DNA from 2 places in the Pseudoalteromonas sp. S2721 genome. Region 2 is predicted to be linked to the other one. Evidence: predicted binding sites of a transcription regulator. Region 2 holds the regulator's gene; the other holds the start of a gene.
The links. The regulator NrdR, encoded in region 2, represses ribonucleotide reductase genes. The targets are predictions, from matches to a motif close to AAACACNANATNTNGTGTTT.
Positions count from the first base shown of each region.

Region 1 (15,142 bases), on a different contig from region 2:
CAATCGCTAAGCCTTCAAGCGTGTGAGCACGGTCACGGGCTTTACGTAAATCGAATACAGTACGACGTGTAACAACTTCACGACGGTGTACGATAAACGCTTCAAGCATTTCTTTTAAGTTGAAACACTTAGGTTGGTTGTTATCAAGTGCAACCATGTTCATACCAAACACAGTTTGTAACTGAGTTTGTGCATATAGGTTGTTTAAGATTACTTCACCAACATCACCACGTTTGATTTCGATAACGATACGCATACCGTCTTTATCAGATTCGTCACGTAGTGCACTAATACCTTCAATCTTCTTATCTTTAACAAGCTCTGCGATCTTTTCGATTAGGCGTGCTTTGTTAACTTGATAAGGGATTTCGTGAACGATGATTGTTTCACGACCGGTTTTTTCGTCAACTTCGATTTCAGCGCGAGCACGGATATATACTTTACCACGACCGGTTAAGTACGCTTGCTCAATGCCTTTTTTACCATTGATAATCGCCGCAGTCGGGAAATCTGGACCTGGGATATATTCAATAAGGTCAGCAATTGACATATCAGGGTTTTGAATAAGCGCTAAACAACCATTGATAACTTCTGTTAAGTTATGAGGTGGAATGTTCGTCGCCATACCAACCGCGATACCCGAAGAACCATTTACTAATAAGTTAGGTACTTTTGTAGGTAATACGTCAGGAATTTGCTCAGTACCGTCGTAGTTAGGTACGTAATCAACCGTTTCTTTTTCTAAATCAGCTAATAATTCATGTGACATTTTCGCCATACGGACTTCCGTATAACGCATTGCTGCCGCAGAGTCACCGTCAACAGAACCAAAGTTACCTTGGCCGTCAACAAGCATGTAGCGTAATGAGAAAGGCTGCGCCATACGAACGATGGTGTCATATACCGCGCTGTCGCCATGTGGGTGGTACTTACCGATTACATCACCAACAACACGTGCTGATTTCTTGTAAGGTTTATTCCAATCATTATTGAGTTCGTTCATTGCAAATAGAACGCGGCGGTGAACTGGCTTTAAGCCGTCACGTACGTCTGGCAATGCACGTCCTACGATTACACTCATCGCGTAATCAAGGTAGGAGTTTTTTAATTCATCTTCAATATTGACTGGCAGAATTTCATTGGCGAGATCAGTCATTTGATTTCACATTCCTTCAGTATTGACTCATTAAGAGGCAAACCGCCGTCTTAAGAGCTTTAGTTATTATTTCCAGACCATGCTATCACAATTTATTTAGATTTACAGGCGCTAAATCTTTGCGATTTATTAATTTCCCCCTATATAATGGCCTCAGATTAACGAGGAAGTTTTTTATGACCGAGCATCAAAATGTAGATAATGCAGAAATTGCAAAGTTTGAAGCCATCGCAGAACGTTGGTGGGACCGCGACGGAGAGTTCAAACCCCTTCATGAAATAAATCCTCTACGTTTGGATTTTGTCGCTGATAAAGTAGGCGGCTTATTTGATAAGGAAACCTTAGATGTTGGCTGTGGTGGCGGCATCTTAAGTGAAAGTATGGCACGTATGGGCGCTAAAGTAACCGGTATCGATATGGGCCAAGAGCCACTTACCGTTGCTAAGTTACATAGTTTAGAAACAGGCGTACCTGTTGATTATATAAAAGTACCTGCAGAGCAATTCGCTGCTGAGCACCCTGCTCGCTTTGATGTAGTGACTTGTATGGAAATGCTTGAGCATGTTCCAGACCCTGCTTCTATTATTCGTGCTGTAGCAGAACTTGCTAAACCGGGCGCTGATGTGTTCTTTTCAACATTAAATAAAACACCAAAAGCCTACTTGTTTGCTATTGTCGGTGCTGAAAAGCTTTTAAAGATGGTGCCTGAAGGTACGCATGACCATAAAAAGTTTATCAAACCTGCGCAGCTTATTGCATGGGCAGAAGAAGCAGGATTAAAAGTACGCGCCAGTACCGGCCTTCACTATAACCCGTTTTCTAAGCAGTACAGCTTAAATGATGATGTAAGTGTTAATTACATCCTGCACTTTGAGAAACTAGCCTAATGAGTGGTGTGCAAACACCCTCTATCGATTTTGATGCGTTTATCTTTGATTTAGATGGCACACTACTCGATACCGCGGATGACTTAGGTGGTGCATTAAACCGCGTGTTAGCAGACTCCAATGTGGCGCCTGTTGCTGAGCATGTTTATCGCCCTGTTGCGTCTAACGGTGCAAATGCATTATTAGAAGTAGGGTTTGGGGATAAATGGCCCGAACTTGAACAACTCGCCTTGCGCCAGCAGCTTCTTGACTATTACGCCGAAGATATTGCTGTGCACAGTAAATGCTTCAACGGCATCGAACAGCTTTTAATTGCACTTGAGCAAAACAATATTAAGTGGGGCATTATGACTAATAAGCCCGGCTTTTTAACTGAGCCCTTAGTGCAAGCTATTCCCTCTTTGCGTGATGCAAAGGCAGTTGTGAGTGGCGATACATTAGCTGTGTCAAAACCATCACCGGATCCACTATTACACACTGCTGAGATCTTAGATGTTGATCCAAGCCGTTGTTTATATATCGGTGATGCTGAACGTGATATTCAAGCAGCAAAAGCAGCCAACATGTATAGCGCAACAGCGTTATGGGGTTATATACCCAGTGTAGACGCTGCACTTGGCTGGCAAGCGGATTTCAATTGGCAAACGCCGATTGATGGTTTCAACCATATATAGTGTTATTTGATAACTGAAACACCATATATTGTGATTTGATTTACTTTTGAGCATTCATTGATGATAAAAAAATCAGTCAAAATTTATTTTTCAAAACGGTAAATTTTCTGGATCTTTTGTTGATTTCTACAAATTTCGTCGTCTATGAATGTTCAAAGGTTAATGGTTACTAACACAATGCGCTTATCCAATAGTTATCCACAAATTGGGGCAATTCTATCCCTTGCAAAACAACTCAGACCACACTATCTTGTGATCTGCAATTTAAACAACACCAGATATTGTGGCTAAATGTTATTCAATTAGTTTATCTTGGTGTTGAATAATAATAATTACATTAAAGAATACCTTTGTCTTACAACTAAAATTTCCCAAGGAATACAGGCAAAACTATGAACCAACAGCTATCTGTAAGCAAACGTGACGGCCGTAAAGAGTCACTTGATCTAGATAAGATCCATCGCGTGATCGCTTGGGCCGCAGAAGGTCTAGAGAATGTGTCTGTCTCACAAGTTGAATTAAAATCACACATTCAATTTTATGACGGCATTCGTACCGATGACATTCATGAAACAATCATCAAAGCTGCAGCTGATCAGATCTCTAAAGATACGCCTGATTACCAATACCTCGCTGCTCGCTTAGCTGTATTCCATTTACGTAAAAAAGCATATGGTCAATTTGAGCCGCCGCGCTTATACGATCACATCACGAAATTAGTTGAAGACAAGCGTTATGATCAACACCTACTTGTTGATTATACCGAGCAAGAAATTGACGAGTTAGATGCTTACATTGATCACAACCGTGACTTAAACTTCAGCTACGCTGCTGTAAAGCAACTTGAAGGTAAGTATTTAGTTCAAAACCGTGTTACTGGTGAAATCTACGAAAGTGCACAGTTTTTATATATCTTAGTTGCTGCAAGCTTATTCTCTGATTATCCAAAAGAGACACGCCTTGATTACATCAAGCGTTTTTATGATGCAGTATCTACATTCAAAATTTCATTACCGACACCTATCATGGCTGGTGTTCGTACCCCTACACGCCAGTTCAGCTCATGTGTACTTATTGAATGTGGTGATAGCCTAGATTCTATTAATGCAACATCGTCTGCGATTGTTAAATATGTTTCGCAACGTGCAGGTATTGGTATTAATGCCGGTCGCATCCGTGCCCTTGGTAGCCCTATTCGTAACGGCGAAGCGTACCACACAGGTTGTATTCCGTTTTATAAGCACTTCCAAACAGCAGTTAAGAGCTGTTCACAAGGTGGTGTTCGTGGCGGCGCAGCAACACTGTTCTACCCACTTTGGCACTTAGAAGTTGAAAACCTACTTGTTCTTAAGAACAACCGTGGTGTTGATGATAACCGTGTACGTCACCTTGACTACGGTGTGCAATTCAATAAATTAATGTATAGCCGTTTAATCAAAGACGATTACATCACATTATTTAGCCCTTCAGATGTACCAGGTCTATACGATGCGTTCTTTGAAGATCAAGCAAAGTTTGATGAGCTATACATCAAATACGAGCAAGACGAGTCAATTCGTAAAAAACGTATTAAGGCGATTGAGTTATTCTCAATGTTTGCACAAGAGCGTGCGAGCACAGGTCGTATCTACTTGCAAAACGTTGACCACTGTAATACGCACAGCCCCTTCATCTCGACTGTGGCACCAATTCGTCAATCTAACTTATGTTTAGAAATTGCATTACCAACTAAGCCACTTAGCAATGTAATGGATGAAGAAGGTGAAATTGCACTTTGTACGCTGTCGGCGTTTAACTTAGGTGCAATTGAATCACTTGATGAATTAGAAGAGCTTGCTGAACTTGCAGTACGTGCCCTTGATAACTTACTTGATTTCCAAGACTACCCTGTTCCTGCGGCTAAAAACGCGACTATGGGTCGTCGTACGCTAGGTATTGGTGTTATTAACTACGCGTACTACTTAGCGAAAAATGGTAAGCGTTACTCAGATGGCAGCGCAAATGCCCTAACTCACAAGACATTTGAAGCAATTCAATATTACCTAATGAAAGCATCAAATGAGTTAGCGAAAGAACGTGGTGCGTGTCCTAAATTTAACGAGACAACGTATTCTCAAGGCATTATGCCAACAGATACTTACAAACGTGACCTAGATCAGTTCTGTGATGAGCCTCTTCACTTAGATTGGGATTCATTACGCGAGAGCATTAAAGAGCACGGTATGCGTAACTCAACGCTATCTGCCCTTATGCCTTCAGAGACATCATCGCAAATCTCTAACGCGACAAATGGTATCGAGCCACCACGTGGTCATATCAGCGTTAAAGCAAGTAAAGATGGTATCTTAAAGCAAGTAGTGCCAGATTATGAAAATCTGAAAGATAACTACGAGCTACTGTGGGATATTCCTTCAAACGATGGTTACCTACAGCTGGTTGGTATTATGCAAAAATTCGTTGACCAAACGATCTCTGCAAACACTAACTATGATCCATCTAAGTACGAAGGCGGTAAAGTACCTATGAAGGTGCTATTAAAAGACCTACTGACTGCGTATAAACTTGGTGTTAAAACCCTGTACTATCACAACACACGTGATGGTGCATCAGACTCTCAAGATGAGTTAACACCAGAGGTAGAAGATGACGGTTGTGCAGGCGGCGCTTGTAAAATCTAATTAAATTAATAACATAACAAAAGCGGGCTCATTAGCCCGCTTTGTCCTGACTGTTTTTTGAGAAATCACTATGTCATATACAACTTTTAGCCGAAATCATAATAACCAATTACAAGAACCGATGTTTTTCGGCCAAACGGTAAACGTGTCACGTTACGACCAACAAAAGTACCCTATCTTCGAAAAGCTAATCGAAAAGCAACTTTCGTTCTTTTGGCGTCCTGAAGAAGTTGATGTAAGTAAAGACCGTCTTGACTTCCAAGCGTTACCAGAACACGAAAAGCACATATTTTTAAGTAACTTAAAATATCAAACGCTTCTTGATAGTGTACAAGGCCGTTCACCTAACGTTGCGTTATTACCTATTGTGTCTATTCCTGAGTTAGAAACTTGGATTGAAACATGGGCGTTCAGTGAAACCATTCACAGCCGTTCATACACGCACATTATTCGTAACGTTACGCAATCTCCTGAACTTATCTTTGACGATATCGTAAGCAACGAGAAGATCAGTGAGCGTGCTGATGCGGTAACTAAGTACTACGATGATTTAATTAACATGATTTCTGTTTACAACCTATATGGTGAAGGTAAACATGTGATCAACGGTGAAGAAGTTAAAGTCAGCTTGTTTGACCTTAAAAAGCAACTTTACCTAGCAATGATGTCGGTTAACATCTTAGAAGCGATTCGTTTCTATGTAAGCTTTGCTTGTTCATTTGCTTTCGCTGAGCGTGAATTAATGGAAGGTAACGCAAAAATCATCAAGCTAATCGCCCGTGATGAAGCGCTACACTTATCTGGCACACAGCACATCTTGAACATTATGCAAGAAGGTAAAGACGACCCAGAAATGGCAATCGTTGCAGCACAATGTCGTGAAGAAGCAATTCAGATGTTTGTTGAAGCAGCAGAACAAGAAAAAGATTGGGCAGAATACCTGTTCAAGGATGGTTCTATGATTGGTCTTAACAAAGATATCTTATGCCAATACGTTGAATACATCACTAATGCACGTATGACTGCGGTAGGCCTACCTACACAGTTTGAAAGTAAGAGTAACCCTATTCCGTGGATCAACTCTTGGTTAGTATCAGACAACGTTCAAGTTGCCCCACAAGAAGCTGAAATCAGCTCTTACCTTGTTGGTCAAATTGACTCTCAAGTTGATGCATCTGACTTTGGTGACTTCGACCTGTAATGAGCTCAAACACCACTGCAGAGGTTATCCTTGCAGGAACAGACAGCCAGAATCTTGAATTTGATTCTGGCTGTTCATCTCTCCTTGAATGCCTAGAACAACACAAAATAGATGTCCCCTACCAATGCCGTGAAGGTTATTGTGGCGCATGCCGTGCAAAATTAGTCGAAGGTGATGTGAGCTACAATCAAGAGCCGCTTGCTTTTGTTAGAACTGGTGAAGTATTGCTGTGTTGTAGTAAACCCAATGGCAAGGTAAAAATTGAGCTTTAATGCCAAATAAGCTTACTCGTTTGGTAGAAATTTTCTTTATCTGACACACTCACCATTTGCTGATCAATCGTAACATCCCACTGCAGATTTTTAGTTAGATGACTCGCTAATTCCTCAATGAAGCTGTCATCAAACGCAATTAAATGGCCATTATTGATCAGATCCAACTGGTGCTCATTTTCTTTAAGCCAGTCGTTGTTTAAGGTTGTCACGACCCACAGTTCATCAACCCGCTTCGCGATTTTATTAAGCTGCACAATATCCGGTTGGTCAACAGCAAGCCATGTTTGATAGTGGTCATCAAGCGCTTTTATTGACACATCTGGTTCAGCATGACTGAACCTTGCATTCAATATGGCTGTTTCTTTGTGTGAAAATAAGCAATAACTTAAAAGCTTGAGTACAAAGTGTTGATAGCTTTCACGACGGTCACAAGCAGTGGTAAACACCTCTTTGTGATTACGATGCTCTCTTAAATCAGCAATAGTAAAATTTGCTTTGAATACCCTATTTTTATCAGACATAAGATTCAGCCATCTCAGTGTAACAGTCTAAGTATAGTGTATGGTGATAAAATCGCGACTTCAGGTAAAGTTATAGTATAACGTTATTGCGATTAATATTTTCAGCGTTATAATATAACGCAACACTCAACAACAAACTTAGAAGTAGTAATGATGAAACAAGTTTCAATTCTTTCTAGTGCTGTTGCCGCTGCGCTGTTTTCTCAATCAACAATGGCTGCTGTGATCACAGGTCAAGTATTAGATAAAAACCAACAACCTATCAGCAATGCTGAAATACATGTACACGGCAAATCACAAAGCGTTGTGACTGACAAACAAGGTCAGTTTAAAATTGATGTAGACAATAAAGGTCAGCTTCACATCAGTAAAAACAATTTCATCGATAAGCGTATTGCTATTAATGGCGAAGACCAAAATGTTGTGGTTACGCTTACACCAACCTCAGTTGAAACGGTTGTTGTTTATGCATCAGCGCTTCATAAAAATAGTCTTGAAATGATTTCGCCTGTGAATGTTTTAGCCGGTGATGAGTTAAAAGACAAAGCAAAACCGACATTAGGCGAAACACTAAAAGGTTTACCGGGCGTTAATGCTAGCTACTTTGGCCCAGTTTCATCAAGCCCAATTATTCGTGGTTTAGATGGTCCGCGTGTGAAGATCACCCAAAATGGCCTTGATAGCAGTGATGCATCTCGTATAGGCCCTGACCACGCAACATCAAATGACAGCCTAGCAGCAGAGCAAATCGAAGTACTTCGCGGCCCTGCTACTCTACTTTATGGCTCTGGCGCTATCGGTGGTGTGGTGAACGTTGTTGATAACCGTATTCCTACCGATAACATCGAGTCTTTAACCGGTGCTGCTCAATATACACACGATACAGTATCTAATACCAACACCTATGCTGCAAAACTTGAAACCGGTAACGATGGTTTCAACTTCCATTTTGACGGTACTAAGCGCAAAGGTCACGATTACGACACACCGAACTTTGAGCTTCCTGAGGAACATGAAGAGCACGAGGAGCATGAAGGTGAAGAGCATGAAGAACACGATACAGCTAACAGCGTAGAAAACACCTTTATCGATAGCCAAACAGTTAACTTTGGTACTAGTTACGTGGGCGATCACCTAACGCTAGGTGTGTCATTCGGCCGCATCGAAACAGATTACGGTATTCCTGCTCATGAGCATCATCATCATGAAGAAGAGGAAGATCATGACGAACATGAAGGTGAAGAAGAGCACGAAGAATCAGTATTTGCACAGCTAGAGCAAGACCGCTGGCAAGGCTACATGAGCTATGCACTTCATGATAACTGGATTGAAAATATCTCACTACGCGTTGGCTACACAGACTACAAACACGCTGAAATCGAAGATGGTGCAGTGGGCACCGTGTTTACAAACAAAACAACCGAAGCACGTGCAACCGTTGAGCACAAGTTAGGCCTTTGGCACGGTATGGCTGGTTATCACTACACTGAGTCTGACTATGATGCAGATGGTGAAGAAGCCTTTACGCCAGCAAGTGTCACTAAAACAAACGCGTTATTCGTTCTTGAAGAGCGCCAGTTTGGTGATGTGACCATTGAGCTAGGTGCACGCCTTGAAGATTATCAAATCGATTCTGCTGTAAGCATGGCTGAGCATCATCATGATCACGATCACGATCATGAAGAGGAAGAAGAGCACCATGACGAAGAAGAAGCTGAAATAATTAACTACAGTGAAGATTTCACAAATCTAGGCTTATCTGCAGGTGCAATTTGGCAATATCAAGAAGGCCAAAGTGTTGCTCTGAGTGTATCACGTTCAGAACGTGCGCCGCTAAGTGCTGAATTACTTTCAAACGGTATTCATATCGCAACAGGTACTTATGAGCTAGGCCTTGGTTATCATATTGAAGATGGCGAAATTCATTTTGAGCCAGAAGATATCAAGCAAGAAACTGCAACTAACTTTGATTTAAGTTTCCGTCGTTTTATTGGTGACTTTGGTTACACAGTTAACTTCTTCTATAACGACATTGAAAACTACTACTACCAGCAAAATACCGGTTTAGTTTTTGATGAAGAGCATGGCTTAGAATCAGCAGCTGATGCAGATGAAGATGCAATGGCGGTTTACCAATTCACAAGTAAAGATGCGAAATTATACGGTATTGAATTTGACGTACATTATCAAGTGACGCCAAGTGCGTTAGTTAAAGTGTTTGGTGATTCAACAACGGCTAAGCTAAAAGATGATGAAGGTTACTTACCTCGTATTCCGGCTAATAAACTGGGTTCTGAATTACAGTACACAGTGTCTGATTGGAAGTTTAGCCTAACCGGTACTCATTATTTTGAGCAGTCTGACATTACTGCTTACGAGACAAAAACTGACGGCTATACCCTATTTGATGCATCAGCTAACTACCAACTTGACTTAGGTCCTGTTGATACACAGCTTTACATCAATGTTGACAACTTAACCGATGAACTTGGTTTCGTACACAGCTCATTCATTAAAGAAAAAGCACCACTACCTGGTCGTAACTTCAGCTTGGGTATTCGCGGTTATTTCTAATCGCTTTTAATAGTTATAAAAAAACCCTCTCACTTTTAAAGTGAAAGGGTTTTTTATTAAGCATAGAAACTTAACAAAATTAGCTATTAGCCCTTTTGTTCAATCTTCGCCCATGAATCACGAAGACCCACAGTTTGATTGAATACTAAGGTTTCTGCTTTGCTATCACGACAGAAGTAACCTGTACGCTCAAACTGGAAGCCCTGCTCTGCTTGTGCATTTGCAAGTGACGGCTCAACTTTCGCATTTTCAAGAACCACAAGTGATTCAGGGTTTAGTGTTGCGTTAAAGTCTTCTGCTGCCGCTGGGTTAGGCACGTTAAATAAACGGTCGTATAAACGAACTTCAGCTGTGATAGATTCACTCGCTGATACCCAGTGAATTACACCTTTAACCTTACGGCCATCGCTTGGGTTTTTACCCAGAGTTTCAGGATCGTAAGAACAGTAGATAGTTGTAATTTCGCCGTTTTCGTCTTTTTCAACGCGCTCAGCTTTAATTACATACGCACCACGTAAACGTACTTCTTTATCAAGAACTAAACGCTTAAACTTGTTGTTTGCTTCTTCACGGAAGTCTTCACGCTCGATATAAAGTTCACGAGTGAAAGGTACGTCACGGCGACCCATCTCTTCTTTATTCGGGTGATTAGCTACAGACAATGTTTCTACTTTATCTGCGTCATAGTTTTCGATAACAATCTTCACCGGATCAAGAACAGCCATTGCACGAGGTGCATGTTCATTTAGGTCTTCACGGATACAAGCTTCTAGCATGCCCATTTCAACCATGTTTTCTTGTTTAGTGATACCGATACGAGAACAGAACTCACGCACTGATGCAGGTGTATAACCACGACGACGTAGACCAGCAATCGTTGGCATACGTGGGTCGTCCCAGCCTTCAACATGACCATTTACTACTAAGTCGTTTAATTTACGCTTAGACATAATGGTGTACTCAAGATTTAATCGTGAGAACTCGATTTGTTGCGGATGACACTCAAGGCTGATGTTATCTAATACCCAATCGTATAAACGACGGTTATCTTGGAACTCAAGCGTACATAATGAATGTGTAATACCTTCTAGCGCATCTGAAATACAGTGCGTGAAGTCGTACATTGGGTAAATGCACCACTTGTCACCTGTTTGGTGGTGATGAGCAAAACGTACACGGTATAAAATTGGATCACGCAATACCATGAATGAGCTTGCCATATCGATTTTAGCACGCAGTACACATTCACCTTCTTTGAATTCGCCATTACGCATTTTTTCGAATAACGCTAGGTTTTCTTCAACTGGTGTATCACGGTATGGGCTGTTTTTACCTGGCTCTTTTAAAGTACCACGGTATTCACGGGCTTGATCTGGCGATAAGAAACACACATATGCTAGGCCTTTTTCGATAAGCTCAACAGCATAGCCGTATAACGCATCGAAATAGTTAGATGAATACTTAATTTCACCATCCCACTGAAAACCTAACCACTGCACATCTTCTTTAATCGAGTTTACGTAGTTGATGTCTTCTTTTTCTGGATTCGTATCATCAAAACGTAAGTTACAAAGACCTTGATAATCTTGGGCGATACCAAAATTTAAACAAATAGACTTTGCATGACCAATGTGTAAAAAACCGTTTGGTTCTGGTGGAAAACGCGTGTGTGTAGTCGCATGCTTACCGCTTGCTAGATCTTCGTCGATACGCGTTCTAATAAAGTTACTTGGGCGATTCTCAATTTCCGCCATAGGAGCATAATCCTCTGAATATTGCATGGTGACAAAACTAATGCATTATTACAAAAACAAACCCTAACATACAGTGGTTGCATCATGTTTATTGAAGATATTACGTCGATTGTTGAATACATAGTTCACAGACTCGACAAAATCGGTAAAAAAATTGTTCTAACGCAATAAAATGATCATTGACTAGCGATATAGTGCCGTCAGTTTCACTACCAATAAGGAAAAAAGATGGCTTCGCTCAATCAACATCGAGTCTATATTCCAAGCTCAGCACGTGCAAACCAGTATGTGTTAGTTGAATTTAAACCTACTGATGAGTTTTTTGCCCAGTTCACCAATGTGAGCTGTGCTTATAAGCGTCTTGCAAGGGAGTTATTTGCACTATGTGATGAGTATGAATTACATAATGTACACCTAATCGCCAACGATAAATTACCCGTGGTTCGTTACCATGATGAGGCATATAGCTTAGAAACCGCTAAGCAGATTTTGTTTTTCTATAACCCACAATACCATGAAGCACATAATGTATTTGCTGATGGTGAGCAAAAATGCAAAAAAATTCGTTTATTATTCTTAGCGACTGGTAAAGATATTCGCGCTCATGCGGCTAGTTTTCATCATAATGTGCAAAGAGTGATCAACTCATTACAAGAAAAGCTACTAAGCGGCCAACCACCTCTTAAAATTCGTGACCACCAACATCTAACTTATGATTTATTTGCTAAAGCAAAAGGTCACAAAGAAAGCTATGGCTATAAATTACGTAGCTTATACCCACGTTACCAGTCTCGCCAATGTCATGTGCCAAATGAACACAGTGAGATGACATACGCTGGGTTTTCGCTTCCAGTAACTCGCGCCATTAAAACGCAATTTCAGCATATGTTGAATGAAGAGAATTATACGCAGTTTTATCAATACATCTTTGATGCATTCAAACGAGCATGTGATAAACGCGGATTAACACTCGGCGCTTTCATCGCTAACGGTACCCGCCCTATTGTTCGTAATAGCAATATTGATAACGCACAAAGTAACAGCGAACTGCAAAAGCTGACCTTTGATTGCAGCTCTGAGCAGGTGCAATTACAACAGTATTGGGATGCAGCTCAACTTGTAGATTCACTACATTTTGTGATTGCCGCAGCCGATAAAGACAAGCATGACATTGGTTATGGTAAGTTTATGAATCAAGTGCAAAGTGCGATAAATGAAGTTACTGACGAGCTGGCATTTAATCCAACTCGCCAAGATTTACGTGTGCGTTTTTATCAGCACATTAACTATCAATATTAAGAGTATACCCAAGCCCCTCAATATGCTGAAACTCGCACCTTGGGGTGGTTTGGGTATATAAGAGGTGACACATGCGTCACCTCTTATTACCTAGCTTAGTTAAATCTAGACGCAATACTTTAGAGCGGCGTTCATGGTTATAAAGCGCTTTTTTCTTCGCAGGTAGCTCATCAACTGTCACTATTTCAAAACTTTGCTCTAAAAACCAGTGAATGCTGCGTGTAGTGAGAGCAAATAAATGCGAATAACCTGCACGTTTAGCCTTATTAATAATAAACCTCAGTAGATAACTGCCGCGGTCGGCATCTCGGTACTGAGGGTGGACAGCCAAACTTGCAAACTCCCCTACTTGTTCATCAGCAAACGGATACAAAGCCGCACAGGCTATGATAAGTCCATCACGCTCAATAACCGTAAATTGTTCAATTTCAATTTCTAGCTGTTCACGAGAACGACGAACCAAATAGCCTTGCTGTTCAAGGGGTCTAATAAGGTTAATGATACCGGTAATATCAGCAATACTGGCACTTCGTAATTGCTCAGAGCTTTGTGGTGCGATTTGTGTACCAATACCATCTAAAGAGAATAACTCTTGAAGTAATGCGCCATCCTCTTTATAGCTAACAAGGTGGCAACGATGCACGCCACCTCGACAAGCATCAATTGCAGCTTGTAAAAATACAGTAGCACTTAAACATGAATCTGGTTGCTTGCGATAGCTTGCTAATAGCTGCTCAGCTTCATTTGGCATTAGCTCTGCAATTGCTTCACCATTTTCATCCAAAATACCGGCTTCTTTACAAAAGCCAAGCATTTTATCGGCGCGTAGTTTGAGAGCTACTTGCGTAGCAATTTCTTCAGCAGTTAAATTAAAGCTTTCACCTGTAACAGACGCCGCTATTGGCCCAAGCAGCACAATTCCGTTGTTATCTAACTGGTGGCGAATACCCGCAACATCGATACGTCTCACTCTACCTGAATGATGATAGTCAACACCTTCATCAACACCTAAAGGCTGAGCAATAACAAAATTACCACTCACCACATTTAAAAATGAGCCAGACATAGGTGTACTACTTAAAGACGTAGATAAACGCGCGGTTATATCAAACTGCATTGCACCCGCAACTTTTTTAATTACATCAAATGTTGCGTTATCAGTTACACGTATCTCATTATGAAACTGACTAGTTATGCCAACTTGTTCAAGCGCGGCGTTAAACTGTGGGCGAGCACCAAACACTAAAACAATCTTAATACCAAGACTAGTTAATAACGCGACATCGTTGATGATGCTGCGACAACCAGACTGATCGATCGCCTCTCCGCCAAGCATAACAACGAATGTTTTACCGCGGTGAGCATTAACGTATGGAGTTGACTGGCGAAATCCATCTACCAATTCTGTGGTACGCACGTAATATTTACCTTATTAAAGTCGAATGTTTTAATAAAAACAGATATACAAGCAACAAGTGTAGAGAATTTATATTCACAAATAAAGCATTATTATTCTTAATTTGCAGGTGGAATTTTCGTGCATGTTATAAGATAGTGGCAGATACAAAAAAGGCCCGCATAAGCGAGCCTTTTTTAAGAGATTAGAACTGATTACCAGCCTGTTTTCTCTTTAAGTGCATTACCGATATCAGCTAATGAACGTACAGTTTTTACGCCAGCAGCTTCTAATGCAGCAAATTTCTCATCAGCAGTACCTTTACCGCCTGCGATGATTGCACCAGCGTGACCCATACGCTTACCTGCAGGTGCAGTAACACCAGCAATGTAAGAAACAACAGGTTTAGTCACGTTGTGCTTGATGTATTCTGCAGCTTCTTCTTCTGCAGTACCACCGATTTCACCGATCATAACGATAGCTTCAGTTTGCTCGTCTTTTTCGAACATTTCTAAAACGTCGATGAAGTTAGTGCCAGGGATTGGGTCACCACCGATACCAACACATGTTGATTGGCCGAAACCAGCGTCAGTAGTTTGCTTAACCGCTTCGTAAGTAAGAGTACCAGAACGCGATACGATACCTACTTTACCAGGCTTGTGGATGTGACCAGGCATGATACCGATCTTAGTTTCACCCGGAGTGATAACACCTGGGCAGTTAGGAC
Region 1 covers NZ_PNCZ01000046.1:2,639-17,780, reverse strand. Annotated here, with positions in the region: gene gyrA (DNA topoisomerase (ATP-hydrolyzing) subunit A) at 1-1,156, opposite strand, end outside; gene ubiG (bifunctional 2-polyprenyl-6-hydroxyphenol methylase/3-demethylubiquinol 3-O-methyltransferase UbiG) at 1,333-2,043, shown strand; gene CWC02_RS16700 (HAD family hydrolase) at 2,043-2,717, shown strand; gene nrdA (class 1a ribonucleoside-diphosphate reductase subunit alpha) at 3,110-5,395, shown strand; gene nrdB (class Ia ribonucleoside-diphosphate reductase subunit beta) at 5,466-6,596, shown strand; gene yfaE (class I ribonucleotide reductase maintenance protein YfaE) at 6,596-6,868, shown strand; gene CWC02_RS16680 (YaeQ family protein) at 6,865-7,392, opposite strand; gene CWC02_RS16675 (TonB-dependent receptor) at 7,546-9,966, shown strand; gene glnS (glutamine--tRNA ligase) at 10,053-11,720, opposite strand; gene CWC02_RS16665 (DUF3083 family protein) at 11,949-13,019, shown strand; gene argA (amino-acid N-acetyltransferase) at 13,096-14,436, opposite strand; gene sucD (succinate--CoA ligase subunit alpha) at 14,631-15,142, opposite strand, start outside.
Region 1: a site for NrdR is predicted at 2,987-3,006, ahead of nrdA (class 1a ribonucleoside-diphosphate reductase subunit alpha). Genes of this name have one in related genera too.

Region 2 (15,142 bases):
GAGCTTAGCTCATGGTGGTCACTTAACTCACGGTTCACACGTTAACTTTTCTGGTAAAACGTACAATGCAATTCAATACGGCCTAAACGACGAAACAGGTGAAATTGATTATGCTCAAGTTGAAGCGCTTGCATTAGAGCACAAGCCAAAAATGATCATCGCTGGTTTCTCTGCATACTCAGGCGTTGTTGACTGGGCTAAATTCCGTGAAATCGCTGATAAAGTTGGCGCATACTTATTCGTAGATATGGCTCACGTTGCTGGTCTTATCGCAGCGGGTGTATACCCAAGTCCAATCCCTCACGCACACGTTGTTACAACAACAACTCACAAAACATTAGCGGGTCCTCGTGGCGGTCTAATCGTTTCTGCATGTGGTGATGAAGAGATCTACAAAAAGCTAAACAGCGCCGTTTTCCCTGGCGGTCAAGGTGGTCCTTTATGCCACATCATCGCTGCTAAAGCGGTTGCTTTCAAAGAAGCTTTACAACCAGAATTCAAAGCGTACCAAGCACAAGTTGTTAAGAACGCTCAAGCTATGGTTGAAGTACTGCAAGAGCGTGGCTACAAAGTTGTTTCTGGTAAAACAGACAACCACTTATTCCTTCTAGACCTAATCGATAAAGATATCACAGGTAAAGATGCTGACGCTGCTCTAGGTAACGCTAACATCACTGTAAATAAAAACTCAGTACCAAACGACCCACGTTCACCGTTCGTAACGTCTGGTCTTCGTATTGGTTCTCCGGCTATTACTCGCCGTGGTTTCAAAGAAGCTGAGTCAAAAGAGCTTGCTGGCTGGATCTGTGACGTACTAGACAACATCAACGATGAGTCAGTACAAGCAGAAGTAAAAGAGAAAGTTAAAGCTATCTGTAAAAAATTACCAGTTTACGCTTAATTACTGGTTAAACCGTAATTAAGATAACAATAGCGTTGTTTTTTGCTATCATAAAGGCCGCTTACTAAGCGGCCTTTTTGTTTTTTATAAACGGAACTAGAACCCTATGCATTGCCCTTTTTGCACCGCAAAAGATACTAAAGTAATTGATTCTCGACTTGTTGGCGGTGGTCACCAAGTGAGACGTCGACGTGAATGTAACGAATGCCATGAGCGCTTTACCACCTTTGAAGGCGCTGAACTTGTGATGCCAAGAGTCATCAAGCAAGACGGTAGCCGCGAACCATTTAACGAAGACAAGTTACTGAATGGCTTGCATCGCGCTTTAGAGAAACGCCCAGTGAGCACTGAGCAGGTCGACGAAGTCGTTAACATCATTAAATCTCAACTTCGTGCTACCGGTGAGCGTGAAATCTCTAGCCACTTAATTGGCGAATGCATCATGGAGTCGCTGAAAAAACTCGACAAAGTAGCCTATGTGCGCTTTGCGTCGGTTTATCGTTCATTTGAAGACATTCGCGAGTTTGGAGAAGAAATCGCTCGTTTAGGTGATTAATCATGTCGTTTACAGAACTTGATACTGTTTATATGGCGCGTGCCATTGAGCTTGCTAAACACGGCCGTTTTACTACCACGCCAAACCCGAATGTTGGCTGTGTACTGGTTAAAGATGACGAAATAGTCGGCGAAGGGTTTCATCAAATCGCAGGGCAGGGCCATGCTGAAGTGAATGCGTTGGCTGTAGCTGGCGATAAAGCAAAGGGCGCCACTGCCTATGTCACTTTAGAGCCTTGTAGTCATTATGGACGCACTCCGCCTTGTGCCGAAGGTTTAAAAGCTGCGGGTGTAAGCAAGGTGATTGCTGCTATGGTTGACCCAAACCCTGCGGTAAGTGGTCGCGGCCTGCAGATTTTAGCTGACGCTGGTATTAGTGTGGCATCTGGCTTACTTGAGCAACAAGCGCGCGACTTAAACAAAGGCTTTTTAAAGCGTATGGAAACTGGGTTGCCATATGTAACCTGTAAAATGGCGTGTAGTTTAGATGGTAAAACTGCGCTAAATAACGGTCAAAGTAAATGGATAACAGGCCCTCAAGCGCGCCAAGATGTGCAAGCATTTCGTGCGCAAAGCTGCGCTATCTTAACCGGTGCAGACACCGTTATTACTGATAATGCAAAACTTAATGTCCGTGTTGATGAGTTGCCATTTACCATGCCAACCTCGTTGCCTTTGCGCCAACCAACCCGAATCATTATTGACTCACAAAACAGGTTAACGCCTGAGCTTGCGTTATTCAGCATCGAGAGCCCGGTAATAATTTTTACCACTTCGCTTGATAATCACACCAAGTGGCCTCACTTTGTTAAACACGAAGTGGTGCCAGCAGTTAACAATAAAGTTGATTTATCGGCGGTTTTAAAGCGTCTTGCTGAACTGCAATTTAATCATATTTGGCTCGAAGCGGGAGCAACCCTTGCAGGGGTGTTTGCCGAGCAAGATTTAATTGACGAATACATTGTTTATATTGCCCCTAAGTTAATAGGTGATATGGGCAAAAGCTTACTAAACTTTGCAGAAGTCACCATGATGAGTGATATCACTGAACTGACCTTTACTGATACAGTGATGATTGGCGACGATATTCGCTTAACAGCGACAAAAGCAAAGCAAGCCACAAAAATTGAAAATAAAGAGTAGCACTATGTTTACTGGAATTATTGAAGCAACAGGTAAAATCGTTGAACTATCACAAAAACAAGGTGATCTAGCTATTCGTATTCAAAGCGCTAATTTGGATATGGAAGACGTCAAGCTCGGTGACAGTATTGCCACCAATGGTGTGTGTTTAACGGTTGTCGCTAAACATAGCGATGGTTTTAGTGCTGACTTATCAAACGAAACAATTAGCTTAACTGGGTTTGCACATTATAAAAAAGGGCAAACAGTTAACCTCGAAAAAGCTATGCAACCGGTTTCTCGCCTAGGTGGGCACTTAGTGTCAGGCCATGTTGATGGTATTGCGACTGTCGAAAGTATTAGTCCTAATGCTCGTGCAACTGAGTATTGGTTAAGTACTGACAATGATTTAATGAAGTACATTCCGTACAAAGGCTCGGTGTGTATTGATGGCATTAGCCTAACCGTCAACGAGGTTGAACAAAATCGCTTTAAGCTAACGATTGTTCCGCATACTGCTGAGCAAACAACGATTGCAGAATTTCAGGTGGGTACTCAGGTGAACTTAGAAGTTGACCAGATTGCTCGCTATTTAGAGCGCCTAATTAAAGGGGCTGAACAACCTTCCCGTTCAGACATATCAATGAGCTTGCTCGCACAAGCTGGCTTTATTAAGTAAGCAAAGATACGTCACTATTAATCATACTCTCATGGGCACATTATGAATTTACACAGCGCGCAAGAAATTATCGATGACATTAAAGCCGGTAAAATGGTTATTTTAATGGACGATGAAGACCGAGAAAATGAAGGCGATTTAATTATCGCGGCAGAACATATCAGTGCTGATGCCATCAACTTTATGGCAACACACGGCCGTGGTTTAATTTGTTTAACAATGACACAAGAGCGTTGTCAGCAGTTAGAATTACCACTGATGGTTAAAAATAATGGTGCAGCTTTTTCAACTAACTTCACTATGTCGATTGAAGCGGCGAAAGGCGTAACTACAGGTATTTCAGCAGCCGACCGCGCACGTACCGTACAAGCCGCAATCGCTAAAGGTGCCGTACCGAGCGATATCGTACAGCCAGGGCATATTTTCCCAATTATGGCGCAGCCTGGTGGCGTGTTAACACGTGCTGGTCATACTGAAGCGGGTTGTGATTTAGCACGTTTAGCAGGTCTTGAACCTTCATCTGTGATTGTTGAAATTCTAAATGCAGATGGCACTATGGCCCGTCGCCCAGATCTTGAAGTATTTGCTAAAGAGCATGACTTAAAGATTGGCACTATTGCAGATTTAATCGAATACCGAAACCTAAACGAAACCACCATTGAGCGTGTTGCTAAATGTAAACTACCAACGGATCATGGTGAGTTTGATTTAGTGACCTACAAAGACACAATTGATGGTCAGCTTCACTATGTTTTACAAAAAGGTGAAGTATCGAAAGATGAGCCAACGTTAGTACGAGTTCACTTACAAAGCACCTTTAACGATATTCTATTATCAGATAGAAGTGCTGATCGTAGCTGGGGCTTATCAGATGCTATGGCTTATATCGCTGAGCATAACGGCGTGCTGGTTATTTTAGGTAAACAAGAATCAACTGAAGATTTAGAAGCAACCGTTAAAGCCTTTGCCGCTGAAGATGCGGGCGAAAATGTCAGTCATCGTAAATTCCAAGGTACCTCGCGTACTGTGGGTGTTGGTTCGCAAATTTTGGCTGATTTAGGTATTGAAAAGATGCGCTTAATGAGCCGTCCTAAGAAGTACCACGCGCTATCTGGTTTCCACTTAGAAGTGGTTGACTATGTTGAGCCTCGCTCTTAATTTGGGAAAATAGATTTACTAGGCTACTTTTATATTTTTGTGGTATTATGCGCCGTAATTTTTGCGCAATCGCAACCGCTTAAACTTATTTTTTAGGGTTATTAAATGAAAATTATTGAAGGTAACAAATACGCACCGGGCAAAAAATTTGCCATTGTCATTTCTCGCTTTAATGACTTTATTGGTAGCAGCCTATTAGCAGGTGCTGTTGATGAGCTTAAGCGCACTGGTGGTGTTTCTGAAGACGACATTACTGTTGTTTACGTACCAGGTGCCGTTGAATTACCTTTAGCAGCGAAACGCGTTGCAGCAAAGAAAGAACACGATGCAATCATCGCTCTAGGTGTCGTGATCAGAGGTGGTACGCCACACTTTGATTTAGTCGCTGGCGAATCAAACAAAGGTCTTGCACAAGTATCTCTTGAGTACGATATCCCGGTTGCATTTGGCGTATTAACCACTGAAAGCATTGAGCAAGCAATTGAGCGCGCAGGTACCAAAATGGGTAATAAAGGCGGCGAAGCTGCTTTAGGTGCGCTTGAAATGGTTAATGTGTTAGACAAAATTTAAGTTTAAGGAATCTCTGTGAAACCAGCAGCAAGACGTAAAGCACGTATCTTAGCACTTCAAGCCGTATACTCTTGGCAGTTAAGCGGCAACCCAATTGCTGATATTGAACAGCAAATGTTAATTGAAAATGATGTGACTAAGATCGACGTCGAATATTTCAAAGACCTAGCACGCGGTGTTGTTGTTAACTGTAAGCAATTAGATGAAATCGTTGCACCACATTTAGCACGCCCAGCTGATGAGTTAGACATGGTCGAAAAAGCAATTTTACGTCTGTCTGGCTATGAGCTGAAATTCCGTGAAGACGTACCTTACAAAGTGGCAATCAATGAAGGCATTGAGTTGGCTAAGATGTTTGGTGCTGAAGACAGCCATAAATTTGTCAACGGTGTACTTGATAAAGCAGTGAAAGAACTGCGTAAGTAAGTAACCCCGTAAAGGAGAGCCGGCTTGGGCCGGCTTTTTTGTGTATGAAGGAATTTGAATTAATCAATCGTTACTTTAAGGGCCGTGGCATTATTCGCCGTGATGTGAACCTAGGTATTGGTGACGATTGTGCCTTAGTAACTGTGCCTGAAAACTGTCAATTAGCGGTAACAACAGATACCTTAGTTGCGGGCGTACACTTTTTTGATGACATCTCTGCGCGTGCTCTTGGGCATCGAGCTTTGGCTGTTAATTTAAGTGATCTTGCGGCAATGGGCGCTGAACCTACGTGGATTTCGGTAGGCCTAACTTTGCCTGAAGCAAATATAGAGTGGCTTGAAGAGTTCACTGAAGGCATGCATGAAATTGCAGAGTACTTCAATGTGCAAATCATTGGTGGTGATACCACTCAAGGTCCTTTAACTATTACGATTTGTGCTAAAGGCATCGTGCCTGAAGGCAAAGCACTGCGCCGTAGCGGTGCAAAAGTGGGCGATTGGATTTATGTAACTGGTCCATTAGGTGATGCTGGTGTAGCCATTGAGGCTCGTAAACAAGGCCTCGATATCGCCCCTGAACATTTAAGCTATTTAAATAATCGCTTTGATTATCCGACGCCACGTGTAGCAGCGGGGCAAGTTTTGCGAGGCGCAGCCTCTTCAGCAATTGATATCTCCGATGGCTTATTAGCTGATTTAGGCCATATTTTAGCGCTATCGCAAGTTAGTGCGGTGATCAATGTTGATAAAGTGCCTGTTTCTGATGCATTAAATTCGTCGATTCCACGTGCTGAGCAATTTGACTATATCTTAAATTACGGTGACGACTATGAGTTGCTGTTTACTGTGCCAGAAAGCAATAAAAGCATGGTTGATATGAAACTGCGCCAATATGGTGTAGAAGCAAGCTGTGTAGGTCAAATTAAAAGTGGCGAAGGTGAGATTGAGCTATTGCTTGACGGCGAAAAGTTTAACTACCAAGGAAAAGGCTTTCAGCACTTTACAAAGGAGCCGGTTTGAGCAGTAACCGTTTATTCAATTTAAAACGCCCACACCAATTTTTTGGTCTGGGTTTTGGCTTAGGCCTTGCCCCTAAAGCGCCAGGCACCTTTGGTACCTTTGCTGCCTTGCCATTTATTTTCACCACAATGTATTTTCCGCTTTGGTTACAAATTGTATTTGCTGTCGTGATCAGCGTGTTTGGTATTTGGGCATGTGGTAAAACAGCAGATGACTTAGGTGTGCATGATCATCCAGCCATTGTTTGGGATGAAGTTGCTGGTTATTATATCACCATGATTGGTGCTGCACTGAGTTGGCAGTCACTGTTGGTTGGTTTTTTATTGTTCCGCTTTTTTGATATCGCTAAACCAGGTCCTATCAGAATTTTAGATAGACGTTTACACGGGGGCTTGGGCATCATGGCTGATGATATTTTAGCAGGTGTTTTTTCATTAATTTGTGTTCAAGCCTTGTTTAAAGCAGGCTATTTGCCTTTTTAAACGATGAGTTAAGTGTTACTTGGTGGCAAGTATATGATGCGATTTCTAGTTGTCTGTTTGTTGATGCTTTGCAGCATGCCTGCGTTTGCATCTATTACTGACTATGTCGTCAAACAGTGGAACATCCAAAATGGCTTGCCATCGCAATCATTAAAAAGTATTGCTCAAGATGAGCAAGGCTATATGTGGCTGGGTACTCAGTTTGGCTTAAGCCGCTTTGATGGTAATACCTTCACTAACTTTAATACGCAAAACAGCGATTTCCTGCCAAGTAATGGTATTAATAAGCTCTTAGTTGATAGCACAGGGTTACTTTGGGTTGGTACCAAAAATGGCTTGGTAACACTTGATCCTAAAACTATGATGTCGCAAACCTTTAACGTTAAAGGTCCGGTTCGCGATATTCTCGAAGATTCCAAAGGCAGTATTTGGATTGCAGCGAATGGCCTTTATTATGTTGCTCGAAATCAAGTCACACTCAATCAAAACTCCGCGTTAATTGTACCTGTATCTAATGCCACTGCTATTACGCAAATTGTGGGTTCAGTGAGCCAAATGGCGTTGTCGCCAGAAGGCATTTGGCTGGTCAATGAGCGTCATTTATTGCGTTTAACTAATACCTCTTCTGATTTTGCTAAATTACGATTAGAGCTTACTGCCAAGGTTTCATTACCTGAGCGTTTAGCACAAACCATTATTCATGATATGGCGTGGCTTGAAGGTAACTTGTATCTTGCATCAGAGCTTGGTGCCTACTTTCTTGATTTAGATGACGAGCTGCGTCCATTCCCACTGCCAAATGCCAGTAACTCTGCCGTTTATAAGTTTATGAGCGACTCCGATGGCGCGCTATGGATCTCTACTTATGGACGCTTATTATTCCGTAATAATTCAGGAGATTGGCAATGGGTTGAACCTAGCCAGCTCGATCAAAGCATTTGGTTTGCCGATATTTTCCGTGACAATCAAAATAACATTTGGCTGGCAAGCTTCAGTGAAGGCTTATGGCTTGCTCACGAAGGGCGTATTGAACGTCACTCAGCTATCTCAAATATGACCGAAGCGGTGATGGCGATTAGCCAAGCGCCTGATGGCAAATTATGGGTGGCTAACCGTAGCGGTGTTGGCTACTTCGACTACAACAAGAATTTTGTAAATCAAATTCCGAGTAATCAGTTTGGTCGAGCAGCAGTGCACGACTTACAATTTGATGGAGATCGTTTGTACATCGCAACAGGCCGCGGTGTGTTTTATTACGAAAACCAAAACCTGTATACGGTGCCTGGGCGAGCGCTGCGCGATAACCCAGTATTTGCAATTAGCCGTTCTAGCAAAGGTGGATTTTGGCTCGGTACTGGCCGCGGTATGTACCGCTTAAGTTATGGTGGTTTAACACCTTTTGCATACAATGCCTTCTTAAGCAGCAAATTTATTACTTATGTTCATGATGAGCAAAATTTTGGCTTAATAGGTACCAGTAAAGGAGCTTATTACTTTACCGACCGCGGGATTGAAAAAATTGGCGACCAAACTAGTTTAGAAAGTGCTTACGTCACCAGTATTTTGAATATCGAAGGAGTGGGAATATTAATTGGTTCACTTAACGATGGCTTATTTTATCGCAGTACCAAAGGGCAGTGGCGTCAGTTAGATGCCACCGATGGTCTACCGTATGGCTCTATTTTCAGTCTAGTTTACGACAAGCAATTAAAACGTATTTGGGTCAGTACTATGAAAGGCGTATACCGTATGCCTGTAGAGCAGTTTGGTACTGATATCGAAAGTTTAAAAGTAGAACAAGTGATCTCATCGTTTGACCGTCAACTTGATGGTAAAGCCAGTCAATGTTGTGCTGGCCTTGGCCATGATGCTGTAGCAGACACAGGCAACTCTATTTGGTACCCAAGTCTGCAAGGTGTGGTAGAAATACCAAAGAGCGTTGAGCTGTTTGGTGTACAAGCACTTAAGCCTCGCATTGAAAGCTTGATCACGCCGCTTCGTCATTTAAGTACCGCAACTTTAGGTAATAAGCCTGAGCTACAAATTGATGAACGCGATGTAACGTTAAAATATACCGCGATTGATTATTATGCCCCTTCAAGTATCGAGTTCCGTTACCGTTTAAGTGGCTTAGACAGTGACTGGCGTTATGCCAATACTCGTCGTGAGGCAATCTACACCAATTTACCGCCGGGGTCGTTTTTGTTCCAACTTGAAGCAAAGCGCCGTGGTGAAGATTGGCAAAAAGCACGTCGTACCGAGTACAGCTTTGTAGTGCCGCGTCGTTTTGATGAGACTATTTATTTTAGACTTTTGATCACCAGCAGCTTTATTTTACTGTTCTACCTCGTGTTTTGGGTATTTAGAGCGCAAGAGAAACGTAAGCAATTAGCGCTTGAAAGCTTAGTAACAGAACGTACCGTAGAGCTTCGAGAAGCTAACGATAAGCTTAACCAAGTGAACTCACAGCTTAAGCTAGTTAGTCACTCAGATGAGCTTACGGGCTTACGTAGCCGTCGCTTCTTGTTTGATCAGCTCCCTAAAGATATCGAACACTTCCAGCGTAACTCACAGTCATTGCAAGCGCAGGGTAAGTCGCTAGTGCTATTAATAATAAACTTTGATAACTTCAGCCGTATTAATGATGCGTATGGCCCACTTGCAGGCGATAGCTGTTTACAGCAAATGGCGACTTTGTTGAATAGCCGTACTCAAGGTTCTGACTATGTTGCCCGTTGGAGTGGTGATGAGTTTTTACTCTTACTACGTGATTTCAAACGCACAGCAATAGACAATTATGTGGCCGATTTATGTGAAGCAATTGCAGCAAACCCATTTAGATTACCGAATGGGCAGTCGACCACTATCACTGCGTCGATTGGTTGGTCTTTTTATCCGTTACCTTTACTGGGTGGCCAAGTTATTGGTTGGGAAACCTCAGTTAACCTTGCCGATATCGCACTGCATCAAGTTAAAAAGCGCGGTGGCGATGGTGTAGCAAACATTACCTTTGATGAGCAATTAGATGCCTTTGAGTTCGAGCAAAGCAACAATGTTGATCAGCAGCTCAGCGCACTGCAAGCCAATGGCTTAGCCGATATTAAAATTTGGATGCGTTAATACTCTCTAAACTAAGTGAGCAGATATAAAAAATGCCTTACCTAGGGCTAGATAAGGCATTGGAGGCCAACAGAGGCGTTCGTTACCTAAACACCTTTTGATGGTTAGTGATTAAGCCAAGCTGGTAAAACAGCCACAGACTCTGGGGCGGTAAAGGAGTAGCTCACCGTTGCTGCAATGTCACCGCTAGGGCTATTTAAAATATTATCAAAGCGCATAACTAGGCCGTTTGATTTTTCGGCAACATATAAATCATTACCCGTATACATAATATCGACAGGGTTACCTAATTGGCTTGCAGGACCTGCGATATTTACACTTACATTGGTTAAACCACTGGCCATAGCGGCACTATTAATCACATAAATTTTCCCGTCGGTGGCATCGGCTGCAGAACCAACATCAGACACTATTAGTGAGTCACTTAATGGGTCGTAATCAATACCATGAATATTGGTTGGTGCAGCAAATGCAGTGCCGCCCGATGCAGGGGTAATTAAACGATCTTCACCTGTAATGGTTGTCATACCTGACATCCACTTGCTTTTCACTTCATCAAAAACAGCAATAGTGCCATTGGTAAGTGCAACAAATGCTCTGTCAGTTGATGGATCATAGTCTACATCCCAAGGGCGTGCACTAGCACTGGGTGTTAGGGTCATTAATGGGCTTACATCACCTGTTGCGCAGCTAGAGAAAATGAGAACACCAGGCGTTGTTGCATTAAATTCAGCAACAAAAATCATGCCTGTATCTGAAGCTATATCAATACCTTTTGGTGAGATAATACCAGTACTTGCTCCCATGATTGTTCTATCTTGGTTGGTTGCGTAACTCTCGCCGTTACGCTGTGTTGCAACCTTGTTTGAAATAACGATACCACCCATCGATGTAACTGCATCATCAAATGTTGCATAGCTGGTGCCAGACTTATCAAATGCCACACTTTCAATTGTTTGATTTGCATTATACGTTGCCAGTTCGGCTGTTAAAGGTGCGTTTAAACGACTAATTTGACCTGTTGTCGGACCTACTGTTCCTGGATTACTACTAACAGCTACACCGAGCAGGGGCATGTTAACCATAATACTATCAGAGCTATCTTGCATATTATTATGCATAACGGTTTCTGTTATTGATTCAGGTTTTGTTGTTGGCGTGATGAGATCTGGTGATACATCACCACTTTCGCCTGCAAATATATTACTAAATACTAAAACTGCATCATTTGATTTTTCAGCCACACGCAAGTCGCTGCCAGTAAGACTTATATCCACAGGGTTACCGAGCATAGACATTGGGCCTGCTATATGACGGTCAACCGCTACCATACCATCTGCTTGAGCAGCATTTGAAATTACAAAGAGTGCACCATCTGTTGCATCAGATGCACTACCTACATCAGACAGCACAAGCTTGTTACTAGTCATATCTAAAGCAATACCATGAATATTGACTGAGATTTTTGTACCAGTTTCATCACTTGGTGTAATGGTTCGAGTTGGTGTTGCAGCAAAACCACCCATTACATAACTGTCGTAAACAGCAACATCACCATTAGTTAGTGCGACGTAAAGACGATCATTATTTTCATCGTACGTAAGATCCCATGGTGTTGCATCAGTTACCGTTGTTGCTAATGGTGCTACATCGCCTGCAGCTTCTTTACCAAATACAGTTACTTGCATAGCATTAAAATCAGCAATAAAAACAAGACCATATTTATTAGAGATATGTATGCCCTTCGGATTTACAAGTGTGGTGTTTGTGCCAGTTAACGTACGATCAATATTATTGGTGTACATGCCATCTGCACGGTTTAACACTTGGCATACGGTACTCAGTGCTCCATTTCCAGAATCAGCAGCTTGCACTAAATTACCTAAGCTATCGAAAACAACACCTTCATTAGCACCAGTATTAAATGTTGTGAGTTTAGCGGCATTTTGATCAATGAGGTTGATAGTGCCCGCATTATCAGAGCCATTGTTCGCTAATATAAATGTTGCTGATGCAAAGCCAGGAGCGCCATCGTTGCCATTCATACCATCAGCGCCATTTTGACCGTCAGCGCCATTTTGGCCATCGACACCATTAGTACCGTCTTGCCCTGCTGCACCTTGAGCTCCCATAGCACCATCTTTACCATCATCTCCATCACACCCTGTAATACCCAGCATCACAGCAAGAGCAATGGCAGAAAACATGACCTTAGATAGTTTTGAATTAGCGAGTTGTTGATCTTTAATAGCTTTACTTTTAATCGTATTCATTTGTCTATACCTTTTAAATATTCCATCAAATGTGAACAAACAACCTGTATTGTTTAACGACAAAATACGTGCTCACGAGTTAACCTCAATGAATAAACGGCTAGCTAAAGATATTGGATGCAAGAAAATAGAAAATAGGTAAGTTATTTTTTATGTGTATGTTTTTAAATAATAAAAAAGGAGCCATGAGGCTCCTTTTTAATGAATTGCGTATAGTTTTTAAGCCATGAACTCTTTAATGCGAGTTAAGATGCCATTGGCATCTAGGCCCATCTCAGCGTGCATTTCATCTTGTGTGCCATGCTTAATGAACTCATCTGGAATACCTAAATTTAAGATAGTCACATCGGCTTTGATTGCAGCCAAATATTCATTCACAGCAGAACCCGCACCGCCTGCAATGGCATTGTCTTCTAAAGTAACAATGACATCATGGCTGCTAAGTAACTCATTAATAGCTTCAGTATCAAGAGGTTTGATAAAGCGCATATCAATCACTGTTGCATTTAGCTCATCTGCGGCTACTTTGGCGCTCTCTAACAGCGTACCGAACGACAAGATGGCCACTTTACTACCTTGTTTGATACTACGCGCTTTACCGATTTCAATCGCACTCATTGTTGATTCAACATCACAATTGCCGGCACTACCACGTGGGTAACGAACAGCAACAGGTTGATTGCATTGGTAGCCAGTGTAAAGCATTTGGCGGCACTCGTTAGTGTCGCTTGGCGCCATAATAATCATATTAGGAATACAGCGCATAAAACTTAAGTCATAGGCGCCTTGGTGAGTTTCACCATCAGCACCAACAATACCTGCACGGTCAATAGCGAATAAAACAGGTAAGTTTTGTAATGCTACATCGTGGATAAGTTGATCGTAAGCGCGTTGTAAAAAGCTTGAATAAATAGCAACAACAGGCTTCAACCCTTCACAAGCGAGGCCTGCTGCAAGCGTTACAGCATGTTGTTCAGCAATCGCCACATCAAAGTATTGCGCAGGATACTCTTTTGAAAAACGCACCATGCCTGAACCTTCACGCATCGCAGGGGTAATTGCCATTAGCTTGTCGTCTTGGGCTGCCATATCGCATAACCAGTCACCAAACACATTTGAGAATGTGGCAGCACCCGGTTTTGATTTTGGTAATTTCGACATGCTCGGATCAAATTTTGGTACGCCGTGGTAGCCAATTGGATCCGCTTCAGCAGGCTTATAACCTTTACCTTTTTGCGTTTTAATATGTAGTAACTGTGGGCCTTTAAGGTTACGCATATTACGTAAGGTATCAACCAACATATTTACATCATGACCATCGATTGGGCCGATGTAATTTAGGCCTAACTCTTCAAAGAACGTACCCGGAATGACCATTCCTTTTAGGTGCTCTTCCATGCGGCTAGCAAGTTCTTTCACAGGCGGTAAACCAGAAAGGAGCTTTTTACTGCCTTCACGAATATTGGTGTAGAAGCTACCAGATAAAATTCGGGCAAAGTGGTTATTGAGTGCCCCCACGTTTTCTGAAATCGACATTTCATTATCGTTTAAGATAATTAACACGTTAGGATTAACATCACCCATGTGATTCATTGCTTCAAATGCCATACCAGCAGTGATCGCACCATCGCCAATAACAGCAACAGTTTTACGATCTTTACCTTCTTTTTCTGCAGCAATGGCCATACCTAAGGCTGCTGAAATTGAGGTGCTCGAATGACCAACACTGAAAGTATCGTATGGGCTTTCTTCACGGAATGGGAATGGGTGTAAACCGTCTTTTTGACGAATAGTATGCATTTGGTCACGACGACCCGTTAAGATTTTATGCGGGTATGCTTGATGACCCACATCCCAAACTAAACGATCTTCAGGAGTGTTATAAACATAATGCAGTGCAACTGTTAACTCAACAGTGCCTAAACCTGATGCTAGATGACCACTACTTTGCGAAACTGAGTTAAGTAGGTATTCGCGTAACTCTTTACTAAACGCAGGTAACTTGTCTTGCGCTAAATCACGCAGTTGTGCTGGTTCGTCAACCAAACTTAATAATGGATACTTGCTACTATCAAGTGTCATGATTTTTTATACATCCTTCGCTAACCAGAGTGCATTATAGCCCATTGCCGCTCCGATTTTTTAGTTATTTTGTCTTTCTTTTTAGGTATTAATAATTGCGTTCAACAATATAGCTTGCAAGACTCGCCAATTCGCTGGTGTCGTAATCAATAGCCTCAAGAGCTTGATGGGCTTGAGCCAGCAAATCTTGTGCTTTTTGCTTTGCGCCTGCCATCCCTAATAAAGCAGGGTAGGTTGCTTTGTTTGCAGCAACATCGGAACCCTGTGGCTTACCTAATGTTTCAGTATCAGCTTCTACATCAAGGATATCGTCTTGTACCTGAAAGGCCAGCCCAATTGCTTGACCGAATAGGTTTAATTGCGCGAGTGTATGTTCATCACAGCTTTTTGCACTCAATGCACCGAGTGTAATTGCACAATTAAGCAAGGCACCCGTTTTTAGCTGATGAATGCGCTCTAGCTGAGCAACTGTAATTTCTTTATCGGTCGCTTCAATATCCAGTGCTTGCCCACCTACCATACCTTCAATACCTGAGGCTTTGCTTAATGAGGCAATCATTTTTACTTGCTGGCTCGCAGAAACAGCAAATTGATGGTTAGCGATTAAATCAAATGCCAGTGTTTGTAAGGCATCACCTGCGAGTATGGCTTGTGCTTCGCCATAGACAATATGACAGGTAGGGCGGCCACGTCTTAAGTCATCATCATCCATTGCTGGTAAGTCATCATGAACTAAAGAATAGCTATGAATACAC
Region 2 covers NZ_PNCZ01000002.1:12,352-27,493, forward strand. Annotated here, with positions in the region: gene glyA (serine hydroxymethyltransferase) at 1-901, shown strand, start outside; gene nrdR (transcriptional regulator NrdR) at 1,008-1,457, shown strand; gene ribD (bifunctional diaminohydroxyphosphoribosylaminopyrimidine deaminase/5-amino-6-(5-phosphoribosylamino)uracil reductase RibD) at 1,460-2,599, shown strand; gene CWC02_RS00435 (riboflavin synthase) at 2,604-3,257, shown strand; gene ribBA (bifunctional 3,4-dihydroxy-2-butanone-4-phosphate synthase/GTP cyclohydrolase II) at 3,300-4,415, shown strand; gene ribH (6,7-dimethyl-8-ribityllumazine synthase) at 4,521-4,985, shown strand; gene nusB (transcription antitermination factor NusB) at 5,001-5,411, shown strand; gene thiL (thiamine-phosphate kinase) at 5,456-6,430, shown strand; gene CWC02_RS00460 (phosphatidylglycerophosphatase A family protein) at 6,427-6,912, shown strand; gene CWC02_RS00465 (ligand-binding sensor domain-containing diguanylate cyclase) at 6,946-10,032, shown strand; gene CWC02_RS00470 (collagen-like protein) at 10,137-12,239, opposite strand; gene dxs (1-deoxy-D-xylulose-5-phosphate synthase) at 12,525-14,387, opposite strand; gene ispA ((2E,6E)-farnesyl diphosphate synthase) at 14,476-15,142, opposite strand, start outside.